DNA from 3 places in the Janthinobacterium sp. RA13 genome. Region 1 is predicted to be linked to each of the others. Evidence: predicted binding sites of a transcription regulator. Region 1 holds the regulator's gene; each other region holds the start of a gene.
What was found. The regulator sigma-54, encoded in region 1, starts transcription at its own class of promoters, with help from an activator protein. The targets are predictions, from matches to a motif close to TGGCANGNAANCTGCTTT.

Region 1 (4,158 bases):
AGGGCTTTTTCGCTGCTCGATCGAATAACGACGGCGTCCACGTGCGGATCGTCGCGCCAGGCCAGCAGGACCGCGCTCAGGGCGCGCACCATCTCCAGCGACAGGGAATTCAAGGCTTTCGGACGGTCGAGCACGATGTGCCCGGTGCGGTTGCGGATGGAGGTCTGGACGAAGTCGCTCATGGCAGGCAGGAAAGAAGTGAAAGTGCAAACATTCTAGCCCTTGCGCGGGGAAGATTGCGTTCAACAGGTCCAGGCGCAAAAAAGGGCGCAAGATGTGCGCCCTTAGTTGATCACAACTGCTGGAAGCGGGTGGCCTTAAACGGCGACGACGGCGTCTTCCTCGGAGTTGTCTGGCAGATGCTTGATCGCCTCTTTACCGTGCCCTTGCACTTTGGTTTTGTATTTCATCACTTGCCTATCGAGCTTGTCGATCAGGGTATCGATCGCGGCGTACAGGTCGTGCGCCAGGCTTTCCACATAGACAGTCTTGCCACTCAAACGCAGGTTGACTTCAGCCTTTTGACGTTTTTCTTTCTCTTTGAGGTTATCCACGGTCAGAATCACGGCGATATCGATAACTTGATCGAAATGACGTTTCACGCGCTCCAGCTTCGTTTGTACGTATTCACGGATGGCTGGTGTCACTTCGAGATGATGTCCGCTGATGGTGAGATTCATACACACTCCTAAAGATGATCGGGTTCGTGCGGTCCATCCTATCCGGCCCGCAGAGGAACCGAAAAAAACTTACAAACACTTACGCAGGCTCACTGGCGGAATTTTCAACGCTTCCCGGTATTTGGCAACAGTACGTCGCGCAATCACCATGCCTTGTTCCCCCAGCATGTCCGCAATCTTACTGTCGGATAAAGGATTTTTAGGGTCTTCTGCTCCTGTCAGTTGCACGATCAATGCCCGTATCGCCGTCGATGACGCTTCGCCCCCCGCTTCGGTGGCGACGTGGCTACCAAAGAAATATTTCAACTCGAACATGCCGTGCGGGGTCAGCATGTACTTTTGAGTTGTTACCCGCGAGATAGTACTCTCGTGTAAACCCAGTGTATCAGCTATTTCACGGAGCACAAGGGGGCGCATGGCAACGGCCCCATGCGAGAAAAAGTTCTTTTGTCTTTCTACTATCGCCTGTGCCACGCGCAGGATGGTGTCGAAGCGCTGGCGCATATTCTTGATCAGCCACTTGGCTTCCTGCAACTGTGCGCCCATGGCGCCCTCGCCCTTGCCCTGCTTGAGCAGGTTGGCGTACATGGCGTTGACGCGCAGGCGCGGCATGACGTCGTTGTTCAGGGTCACTTGCCAGCCATTGCGCGCGCGCTTGACGACGACGTCAGGCACCACGTAATCGGACACGTCCGAGGCGAACACGGCGCCCGGATGCGGATTGCACTGGCGAATCACCGTCTGCGCTTCGCGCAAGTCTTCCTCGTCGCAATCGAGGGCTTTTTTCAGCTTGTTGAAATCGCGCTGGGCAAACCAGGCCAGGTGCTTTTCCACGATGACGAGGGCCATGCGCCGCGTCACCATGGCGATGTGCGGCAAGCGCTTGATTTGCAGGGCCAGGCATTCGGACGCATTGCGCGCGCCCACGCCGGGCGGATCGAAACTTTGCAGCAGCGACAAGGCCGTGCGCATCTCGTCGGCGTCGATTTCCAGCTCTTCCGGCAGGCGCGCCAGGATGTCGTCGAGCGACTCTTCCAGGTAGCCATTGTCGTCGAGCGCGTCGATGATCAGCTCAACCAGCGCGCGGTCGCGCAATTCCAGCACCGTCACGCGCATCTGCTCCATCAGGTGCTCGCGCAGAGTGCAGTGATGGGCTTCCAGCTGTGGACGCGAATCTTCATCGTCCGGCGCCTTGCCGCGGCTCGCCTCGCTCCAGTCGCTGTCGCCGCCATCCGCGGCAGCCGGACTGTCGCCCGCCTCGCCATCAAAGGTTTCCGCTTCGGCCGGCGCGGCGGGCGCTTCCTGGCCTGGCGGCTGGGGCGGCGCTTCGGCCGGCGCGGCCGTGGAACTCAAGGCGCCGTCGGACAGCAGGCGCAGCGAACGGTCGAGCGGATCGTCTAGGCGTTCGAGCAAGGGATTGTCCGTCAGCAATTGCTCTAGTTCCTGGTGCAATTCCAGGGTAGACAATTGCAACAGGCGTATCGATTGCTGCAACTGCGGCGTCAGTGCCAGGTGCTGCGAAGTGCGCAGCTGCAATGATTGTTTCATTGGCTCACATGCGGAAGTGTTCGCCCAGATAGACCCGGCGTACCGACTCGTTCGCGATGATGTCGTCGGGGCGTCCCGACGCCAGCACCGAGCCCTGGTTGATGATGTAGGCACGGTCGCAGATACCCAGCGTCTCGCGCACATTATGATCGGTGATCAGCACGCCGATATTGCGCTCCTTCAAGAAACGCACGATGCGCTGGATCTCGATCACGGCGATCGGATCGACGCCCGCGAACGGCTCGTCGAGCAGCACGAAACGGGGATCGGTGGCCAGCGCGCGGGCGATTTCCACTCGGCGGCGCTCGCCACCCGACAGGGACAGGGCCTGGTTCTCGCGCAGCTTTTCAATTTGCAAGTCGGCCAGCAATTTGTCCAGGCGCTCCTCGATCTCGGCCTTCTTCAAAGGACGGCCTTCGACGGTCTGGATTTCCAGCACGGCGCGGATATTGTCTTCCACCGTCAGCTTGCGAAAGACGGACGCTTCCTGCGGCAGGTAGGACAGGCCCATCTGCGCGCGGCGGTGGATCGGCAGGCTGGAAATGTCCACGCCGCTGATATCGATGCTGCCGCCGTCCGACGGCACCAGGCCGACGATCATGTAGAACGAGGTGGTCTTGCCGGCGCCGTTCGGGCCCAGCAACCCCACCACTTCGCCGCATTCGACTTGCAGCGAGACATCATGCACGACTTGCCGCTTGCCATAGGTTTTTTGCAGACCGCGAACGATCAGGGTGCTGCCGCAACGTGTATTTTCCATTATTTCTTTCCTGGCGCGGGCGTGGCCGGCGCTTTCTCCGCCGCCGGCGCCTTGGTCTTCGGCTGGATCACCATGCGCACGCTGCCGCCATCGGGCGTGCTGGTGCCGCTGTTGGAATTTTCCATCGCAAACACTTCCTTGCGGCTGTCATACGAGATGAAGGCGCCGTTGGCCACGTCGGTGACTTTCGTGCCTTCCAGGCGCGTCAACTTGGCCCGGGAAAACAGTTTCACCACTTCCGTCTTGTTGTCGTATTCCACGCGCTCCGCTTCGCCTTCGACCCACAGGTCGCCCGCGCCATCGCGCTTCTGACGGAAGGTGGCCAGCTTGCCGGGATCGGCCCAGAAGGTAATGAACTGGTAGCCTTGCGGATCTTCCGTGATCAGGGCCCGGCCCGCCTTCATGGTCAGGGTGCCTTTCACCAGCACGACGTCGCCCGTCAGGGTGCGCACCTGCTTGACGTCATCGACGTGGCCGCTGCGTGCCGTGATGACGGCTTCCTTCTCGGAATCGGCCTTCTCGGCATGCGCCACGCCCATGATGGCCAGGGAAAATACGGTCAACAGCAAGATCTTCTTCATAGTATGGTTTCCTTGTTTCATTCTGTCATTTTGCCGCCGCGGCCGGGCGCGGTTTCGGCGGGAGGACCATGCGCAGCGCATTCTGCACTTCCACCACGCCGGTGGCGTTATTGGCCTTCATGCCGACGCCATTGAGGCGCGAGGCGCCCGTCAGGATATCGACAGGCACGTCCGTTTCCATTCTTTCCTCATCCGGGAACACCGTCAGCGCTTCCGTCCTGACCGTCAGGTTCTGCGCCTTCGGGCTGGCCACGCGGTCGATCACGACCTTGCGGTGCAGTTGCAGCCGGGTATTGTCCTGGTCGATATGCGCCAGTTCCGCATTCATGTTCAACGGCGGCATGCCTGGCGTGAGCTTGCGCACGAAGGGCTGGTCGATATCGGACGAATCGTCGGCCGGATAATGCGTGAGCTTGGTGCCCGACACGATATAGCTGGGTTTGCCCGTCAAATCCATGCGCACCAGGCTGAAATTGGTGATGAAATAATCGGGCTCATCCAAATGTTTGCTGGCCTTGATGTCCTGGCTGTTCTTGTTCATCACTTCGAGCAGCCAAAAGCTGGCCAGCGCGACAACAACCGCGCCCAG
Region 2 (4,158 bases), 3.7 Mb from region 1:
GGATGGTGAGCTGCATCAGGCCGCCAAGGGAACGAGGAAGTCGCGGCTGACCCGGTTGCCCAGGTCATTGATGTTTTCCAGAAACTCCGTCAAGGTCAGATGCAAACCCGTCTTCATGATGTCGTCGATATGGCCGAATTTCAGTTCCGCGTGCAATTTGCCGGCGAAGCGCTCCGTATCGGCCGACACATCGTTGCGGATGTGCTTGAGATTTTCCACCACGTCATCCATGCAGGCCAGCAGGGAACGCGGCATGTCGCCGCGCAGCATCAGCAATTCCGCCACCCGCGCCGGGGTGATGACGTCACGGTAGACCTTGCGGTAGATCTCGAAGCCGGACACGGAGCGCAGCAGGGCCGCCCAGTAATAAAAGTCGCGCTGGGTAATGTCTTTCGACGTGTCGCGCGCGCCGTGGAACTTCACGTCGAGGATACGCGCCGTGTTGTCGGCCCGTTCCAGGAAGGTGCCCAGGCGAATGAAGTGGATGGCTTCGTCCTTGAGCATGGTGCCCAGGGTCACGCCACGCGACAGGTGCGAGCGGTACTTGACCCATTCGAAGAACTGGCTGGGATCCGTTTCCAGCAGATTGCTTTTCAAGCGTTTCTGCATGTCGAGCCAGGTGGCGTTCTGGATTTCCCACACTTCTGTCGTCAAAGTCCCCCGCACGGCGCGGGCGTTTTCGCGCGCGCCCGTCAGGCAGGCGAGGATGGACGAGGGGTTGTTCGGGTCGCGCACCATGAAGTCGAGCACGTCGCGCGTGTGGAAGCGGCCATATTTGTGGTCGTAGGCGCTTTGCAGCTCGGAAATGCCCAGGGTGGCGCGCCAGCCTTGCTCCGCGTCCTGTTCGGACTGGGGCAGCATCGAGGTCTGCATATTGACGTCGAGCATGCGCGCCGTGTTTTCCGCCCGCTCCGTGTAGCGGGCCATCCAGAACAAATGATCGGCGGTGCGGCTCAGCATGTTTTCTCTCCTGCAAAAGCGGATGTGGCTTCCAGTACCCAGGTATCCTTGGTGCCGCCCCCTTGCGAGGAGTTGACCACGAGCGAGCCTTCACCGAGCGCCACGCGGGTCAAGCCGCCCGGCACCATGGAAATCGTCTTGCCGGACAGCACGAACGGCCGCAAATCGATGTGGCGCGGTGCGATGCCGGCCTCGACATACGTGGGGCAGGCGGACAGGGCGAGTGTTGGCTGGGCGATGTAGCCGCCCGGATTGGCCAGCAGGCGCTGGCGGAAGTCCTCGATCTGCGCCAGGCTGGACGCCGGCCCCACCAGCATGCCGTAGCCGCCCGCGCCATGCACTTCCTTGACGACGAGTTGCGCCAGGTTCGCCAGCACGTAGGACAAATCGGCCGGTTTGCGGCACTGGTACGTGGGCACGTTGTTGAGTATGGGTTCCTGCGACAGATAGAACTTGATCATGTCGGGAACAAAAGGATAGATCGACTTGTCGTCGGCCACGCCCGTGCCGATGGCGTTCGCCAGGGTCACGCGGCCGGCGCGGTACACGGACAGCAGGCCCGGCACGCCCAGCGAGGAATCGGAGCGGAAGGCCAGCGGGTCGAGGAAGTCGTCGTCCACGCGGCGGTAGATCACGTCGACCCGTTTTGGCCCGCGCGTGGTGCGCATGTACACCGAGTTATCGTTGACGAACAGATCCTTGCCTTCAACCAGTTCCACGCCCATTTGCTGGGCCAGGAAGGCGTGCTCGAAGTAGGCGGAGTTGTACATGCCGGGCGTCATGACGACGACCGTCGGGTCATCCACGCCCATCGGGGCGACGGAGCGCAGGTTGTCGAGCAGCATGTCCGGGTAATGGTCGACGGGGGCGATGCGGTTGCGGGCGAACAGTTCCGGGAACAGCCGCATCATCATCTTGCGGTCTTCCAGCATGTAGGACACGCCGGACGGCACGCGCAGATTGTCTTCCAGTACATAGAATTCTCCCTGGCCGGCGCGCACGATATCGACGCCGGCGATGTGGGCATAGATGTCGGAGGCGACGGAAATGCCCTGCATTTCCGGGCGATACTGGGCATTCTTGTAGATTTGCTCGGCAGGAATGATGCCCGCCTTGATGATGTTTTGCTCATGATAAATATCATGGATAAACATGTTCAAGGCTTGCACGCGCTGCACCAGGCCCGTCTGCATCTGCGCCCATTCCGTGGCGGGAATGATGCGCGGGATGGTGTCGAACGGAATCAGGCGTTCTGTGCCGGCATCGTCGCCATACACGGCGAACGTGATGCCGACCCGGCGGAACGTCAGGTCGGCTTCCGCCCGCTTGCGGGCGATGGTCTCGGGGGATTGCTGCTCCAGCCAGTTGCTGAATTCACGATAGTGTTCACGTACCTTGCTGTCCGTACCCACTTCATTTGCAGTCATTTCATTGAAAAAATTTGCCATGTTGTGATTTCCCTTGAGCCGTGTCTGACTATAGCTCAGCAGGAAACGTGCCAATGCCGCACACCCGAAAGTATGTAGAAAATGACCATTTTTGTGGCGTAAAACCGTCATCCGCACCGCTTTGGTGCGCTACGGTGTCGATTCTGCAGGGCTATGGGGCGCGGGGCGGGTGAAATCAGGCGTCCGGCGTGACGAAGGGGCGGCAATCGACGGGCAGGTCGATGGTAAACGTGGTGCCCGTTTCCGGCGCACTGTCGACCAGCGCGCTGCCGCCATGGCTTTCCGCCACGTTTTGCACGAAGGGCAGGCCGATGCCCCAGCCGGGCGCGCTGCCCTGGTGTTCGCGGCGCAGGTATTCGAAGATGCGCTCGGTCTGCTCGGGCGCGATAGTACTGCCCGTGTTGTGCACCGTGAGTATCATGCGTTCGCGCAGGGTGTTGACGTGGATATGGATGGGGCCGTCGTCGCCGTACTTGAGGGCATTGCCCACCAGGTTTTCCAGGGCCCGGCGCAGCGAATTTTCGCACCACCAGCCGGTGACGGACGCGCCCGTGACCTGGCACTTGCCCGGATGGCCCGTATTCACGCTGTCGGCCACCTGCTGCGCCAGCGGCAGGATATCGAAGCGATGCAAGACCAGCGGCAGTTTCTGCCCCCGGTGGTAGCTGAGCGTATCGAGCAATTCCTGGATCATGTCGTCGAGGCGCTTGCCGTGTTCGATGATTTTCGATGCCAGGGCCGGCACGTCGACCTGCTGCGCGCGCCGCTGCAGCAGCTGGGCGCTGTTGAGCATGACGGAGAGGGGATTGCGCATGTCGTGCGACAGGCCGGCCGCGATGCGCCGCTGGAAGCTTTCATGCATGGCCGTAAATTCCAGGATGGCTTCGCGGATGCCCGTGTCGATCGAGGCATTGATCACCTTCCAGTCGCGGCGCCGCAGCGGCACGCCCGCGTCGAGGGCGGCCTCGGCGAAACAGTCGCGGAAGATCTGGTATTCCTGGATCACCTGTTCCGGGCCATAACTGGTCATGCGCGCCCGTTCGTTGCCATGCACGGCCGGGGCGTTGGTGTTGCTGGTGGCATCGTCGCGCGGATAGCCTGGCGTTAGCGCCTCGGTCAGATTGTCGAAGAAGGCGGGCAAGGTATTGATCAGGATGGGCGTCAGCAAGGCGTCGGCGCCGCGTACCTTGGCGCGCACCTCGTGTTCCCACTGCGTCAGCACGGCATCGCGCATGCTGAAGAGCCGCCGCGTGCGCGCGGGCAGGTCCAGCGTGTGCATTTTCTGGTCAGAGGCATAGGTCATCGCAGCTCTCCCTGGACAGCTCGGCATCCGCGCCGTGCATCGGCGGGAGCTAAAGTATCCTCCAAATCGGCGTGCAGGTGGTGTTCAATTCGGCGCGTCGACGCCTGCAATGACGGCGCTCAAATGGCTGAGGGTCGTATCCCATTGTTCCAGCGAAAAGTTCTGCGGATCGTCATGACCGTTCGCAAAACCTGTGTCGATCACGGCGTGGAAGGCGGGGATCAGCCACATGCCCTTGCGCACGCTGGCGGCGATGTACAGCAGGGCCAGGCGCTCGTATTGCGCGGGCGTAAAACCGGGATCGGGCGCCAGGCCGTCGTTGCCCTTGCCGCCGCCGGGCACGGAGTGGCGCGGCTGCACCAGTTCCACGTGCAGGAACAGGCCCGCCAGCGACGGCTTGTCCTTTTCCAGCTTGCTGGCGTAGCTGGCCGTGCCGAAGTCGCGCAC
Region 3 (4,158 bases), 490 kb from region 1:
CCGTAGAACTCACGCTGGAAGTCGACCACGCCGCCTGAATGGCTGGGCGGTGCCTGGAAGCCTTTGGTAAAAGCCTGGTACTGGATCACGTCGCGGTTGCCGCCATACACCATCACATGCAGGCGGTCGTCGCCGAACGACTGTTCATAGGTGGCGCCGATTTGCTGGTGGTCGATACTCTTGCGCGTGTTGTAGCGCTCGGCCAGGGTGCGCTTCGGGTTCTGCGTGTCGCTCGCATCGGTTTCTCCGGCGCGCGGGTCGCGGGCAAACGTGGCCCAGGTGGCGCCCAGCGGATCTTGTGTGTTGCCCTGATGCAGGCTGTTGGCGACGATGGTCAGCTTGCTGTCCGCCGTCGGCTTGACGGTGATCTTGCCGAACGCCTGTTCGCGCGTGGCGGCGCTGTGGTCGCGGAAACCATCGGTGCGGAAGCGCGAGCCGTCGAGCACGTAGCCGATGCCGCCTGCCTGGCCTTGTGCCGTCAAGTCCACCTTGTTGGTGCCGTAGCTGCCGCCCGTCACATTCAATTCGACGGACGGGGGATTTTGTCCATCTTTGGAAAACAGCTGGATCACGCCGCCCGAATGGTTGCCGTAGATGGCAGAAAACGGTCCGCGCAGCACTTCGATGCGCTCGGCCGTATCGAGGTTGAACGTGGCGGCCTGGCCCTGGCCATCGGGCATGCTGGCGGGAATGCCATCGCTGATCAGCTTGACGCCGCGCACGCCGAAGGCCGAGCGGGCGCCGAAGCCGCGCGACGAGATCTGCAAGTCTTGCGCGAAGTTCTGGCGGTTTTGCACAACCAGCCCTGGCACGGCGGCCAGCGCTTCCGACGCGTTGACGCGGATTTGGCCATCCTGGATGCGGGCGCTGTCGACGACGTCGATCGAGGCCGGCACTTCCTGGCTGGGGTGGGCGATGCGGCTGCCGCTGACGACCACCGTATCCATCAGTTGCCCGTTGGCCAGGTCAGCTGCCTCGGCGGCAAAGACGTGGGGGGCGAGGGTGGCGCTGCCGGCGACAAACAGGCTGGCGATGGTGTTCAGGCGGAAACGATGCTGCATGCGGATTCTCCAATGTGAATAAAAGCCTGCTTTGGTCGCGTGCGCGGCGCAGGTCTGCATAGTTGTATCAAGCAATATGCCTGCCATGTCTCCATTGGTGGGCTGAAATTATACGCGTGTCAGTGGCACGGCGTTTGCATGCAGCAATGTTCAGATGCGCCGATGCCGCGCGCTTTTCCTGTGTTTTGCCATCGAAAGGTGATTATGCCCAACTTCTTCCTGCGCTTGCGCCAAGTTTTCTGGCTGTTGCCTGCGCTCGCCAGCACCGCCGTCCAGGCCGCTCCCTTTGCCTATGTTCCTAATGAAAAATCGGGCACCTTGAGCGTGATCGATACGGCGACCGACCAGGTCGTGCGCCAGATCGCCGCGGGCAAGCGTCCGCGCGGCATCGCCGCCGACCCCAGCGGGCGGCAATTGTTTGTCACGGACGCGGCCAACAGCGCCTTGCTGCTGATCGATAACGCTGGCGAGGCGCCCGTGCGCACGGTGGCGCTGGGCAAGTCGCCGGAAGGTGTCAGTGCCTCGCAAGATGGTAGTCATGTGGCCGTGGCCGTCGAGGAAAACAATAGCGTGGCCTTGCTCGACGGGCATACCGGCAGCTTGCTTGCCGATATCAAGGTGCACGGACGTAACCCGGAACATGCAGTCTTTAGCCCGGATGGGCGCTGGCTGCTGGTCAGCGCGGAAGAGGCCGAGCAAGTCGACGTCATTGATGTGGCACAACGCCGCCAGGTCGCGTCCATTGCCGTGGGCTTGCGCCCGCGCGGCATCGGTTTCAGTCCGGACTCGGGCCGTGCCTACGTGGCGTGCGAACTGGTCAATGCCGTCTACGTCATCGACATGGCCGCGCGCAAGGCCATCGCCACCATTCCTGCGGGCAAGAATGCGAATGGCATCGCCGTCCATCCCGGCGGCAAGCAGGTGTATGTCTCGAACGGTATCGACGGCACGGTGATGGTGATCGACACGGCCAGTCATCAGGTCACGGCCACCATTCCCGTCGGCAAGCGCCCGTGGAATATGGCCATCACGCCCGATGGCGCCAAGCTGTACGTGGCCAATGGCCGCTCGAACAGCGTTTCCGTCATCGACACGGCCAGCGCGCGCAAGGTGGCCGATATTGCCGTGGGCGAATTGCCATGGGGCGTGGTGATTCGCTAGTGGCACAGGCGCAGGTGTTCCAGTCTGGTACACCTGTTCCATTGTGCAGCGGCTCAAGCCCGGGCATGCGCTGAAAAGCGGGCCGGTATTGACACCGCGCCCTTGCAACAAGGGTAAAACCGGCTAAGTTTGTAGTGGGATGGCGAGCTGGCACGGCATTTGCGGAAGACTCCGTGTACTCACCCCATCTGTACCAGGACGTTTGACTTTAATTAAGTAATTCCATTCTAATTAACCCGATAGAGGACGACATGAATCTCGCAGATATCAGCAAACTGGGCGTAGCCAATCCCTTCAAACAACGCTATGACAATTACATCGGCGGTCAGTTCGTTGCCCCAGTAAAAGGTGAATACTTTCCCAACATCACGCCGATCACCGGCTTGCCGTTTTGCGAAATCGCCCGCTCCACGGCGGAGGACGTCGAGCTGGCCTTGGACGCCGCGCATGCCGCCAAGGATGCCTGGGGCAAGACCTCGCCTGCCGAGCGCGCCAATATCCTGAACCGCATCGCCGACCGCATCGAGCAGAACTTGAGCCTGATCGCCACGGCGGAAACCATTGACAACGGCAAGCCGATCCGCGAAACGATGAATGCCGACATTCCGCTGGCCATCGACCATTTCCGTTATTTTGCCGGCTGCATCCGCGCGCAGGAAGGTTCCGTCGCGCAAATCGATGCGGAAACCTATGCCTACCACTACCACGAGCCGCTCGGTGTCGTGGGTCAGATCATTCCATGGAATTTCCCGATCCTGATGGCCGTGTGGAAACTGGCGCCAGCCCTGGCTGCTGGCAATTGCGTGGTACTCAAGCCGGCCGAGCAGACGCCAGCGTCCATCATGGTGTTGATCGAGCTGATCGGCGACCTGCTGCCGCCGGGCGTGTTGAACATCATCAATGGTTTCGGCCTGGAAGCGGGCAAGCCGCTGGCGTCGAGCAAGCGCATCGCCAAGATCGCCTTTACGGGCGAAACGGGCACGGGTCGTTTGATCATGGGTTACGCCGCGCAAAACCTGATTCCCGTCACCCTGGAGCTGGGCGGCAAGTCGCCGAACATCTTCTTTGAAGACGTGATGGATGCGGACGACGAGTATTTCGACAAGTGCCTGGAAGGCTTCACCATGTTCGCGCTGAACCAGGGCGAAGTATGCACCTGCCCGTCGCGCGTGCTGATCCAGGAATCGATCTACGAGAAATTCATCGAACGCGCCCTGAAGCGCGTGGCGGCCATCAAGCAGGGCAACCCGCTTGACTCGTCCACCATGATCGGTGCGCAGGCGTCGCAGGAGCAGCTGGAAAAAATCCTGTCCTACCTCGACATCGGCCGCCAGGAAGGCGCCGAAGTGCTGGCCGGCGGCGAGCGCAACACGCAGGCGGGCGACCTGGAAGGCGGCTACTACGTGCGTCCGACCGTGTTCAAGGGCAATAACAAGATGCGTATCTTCCAGGAAGAAATCTTCGGGCCCGTCGTGTCCGTCACGACCTTCAAGGATGAGGCCGAAGCGCTGGCGATCGCCAACGACACCTTGTACGGCCTGGGCGCCGGCCTGTGGACGCGTGACGGTTCGCGCGCCTTCCGCATGGGACGCGCCATCCAGGCGGGCCGCGTGTGGACCAATTGCTACCACCTGTATCCGGCCCACGCCGCGTTCGGCGGCTACAAGCAATCGGGTATCGGCCGCGAAAACCACAAGATGATGCTCGATCACTACCAGCAAACGAAGAACTTGCTGGTGAGCTATAGCCCGAAAGCGCTGGGCTTCTTCTAAACCGGTACACGCGCCGCGCTTGTCGTCCGGGCGCGGCGCGCAGAAAGGGATGCCATGAGTGCAGCAATTGCCCGGGTGGTCGCCACCGATGCGGCGCTGGAAATGATGGACAAGTTGCGCCAGCGTCACGGCCCGCTGATGTTTTTCCAGTCGGGCGGTTGCTG

Region 2: FG13_RS04625 (circularly permuted type 2 ATP-grasp protein) is a predicted target of sigma-54. The motif match lies at 2,444-2,461, and genes of this name have one in related genera.
Region 3: adh (aldehyde dehydrogenase) is a predicted target of sigma-54. The motif match lies at 2,371-2,388, and genes of this name have one in related genera.

Annotation. Positions count from the first base shown of each region.
Region 1 is NZ_JQNP01000001.1:4,853,413-4,857,570, reverse strand. Features, by position in the region: gene FG13_RS21480 (enoyl-CoA hydratase/isomerase family protein) at 1-182, opposite strand, end outside; gene hpf (ribosome hibernation-promoting factor, HPF/YfiA family) at 318-680, opposite strand; gene FG13_RS21470 (RNA polymerase factor sigma-54) at 750-2,228, opposite strand; gene lptB (LPS export ABC transporter ATP-binding protein) at 2,233-2,988, opposite strand; gene lptA (lipopolysaccharide transport periplasmic protein LptA) at 2,988-3,569, opposite strand; gene lptC (LPS export ABC transporter periplasmic protein LptC) at 3,595-4,158, opposite strand, start outside.
Region 2 is NZ_JQNP01000001.1:1,107,223-1,111,380, forward strand. Features, by position in the region: gene FG13_RS04615 (transglutaminase family protein) at 1-16, opposite strand, end outside; gene FG13_RS04620 (alpha-E domain-containing protein) at 16-960, opposite strand; gene FG13_RS04625 (circularly permuted type 2 ATP-grasp protein) at 954-2,408, opposite strand; gene FG13_RS04630 (sensor histidine kinase) at 2,584-3,711, opposite strand; gene FG13_RS04635 (hypothetical protein) at 3,796-4,158, opposite strand, start outside.
Region 3 is NZ_JQNP01000001.1:5,346,551-5,350,708, forward strand. Features, by position in the region: gene FG13_RS23745 (TonB-dependent receptor family protein) at 1-1,061, opposite strand, end outside; gene FG13_RS23750 (beta-propeller fold lactonase family protein) at 1,266-2,222, shown strand; gene adh (aldehyde dehydrogenase) at 2,474-3,994, shown strand; gene FG13_RS23760 (DUF779 domain-containing protein) at 4,049-4,158, shown strand, end outside.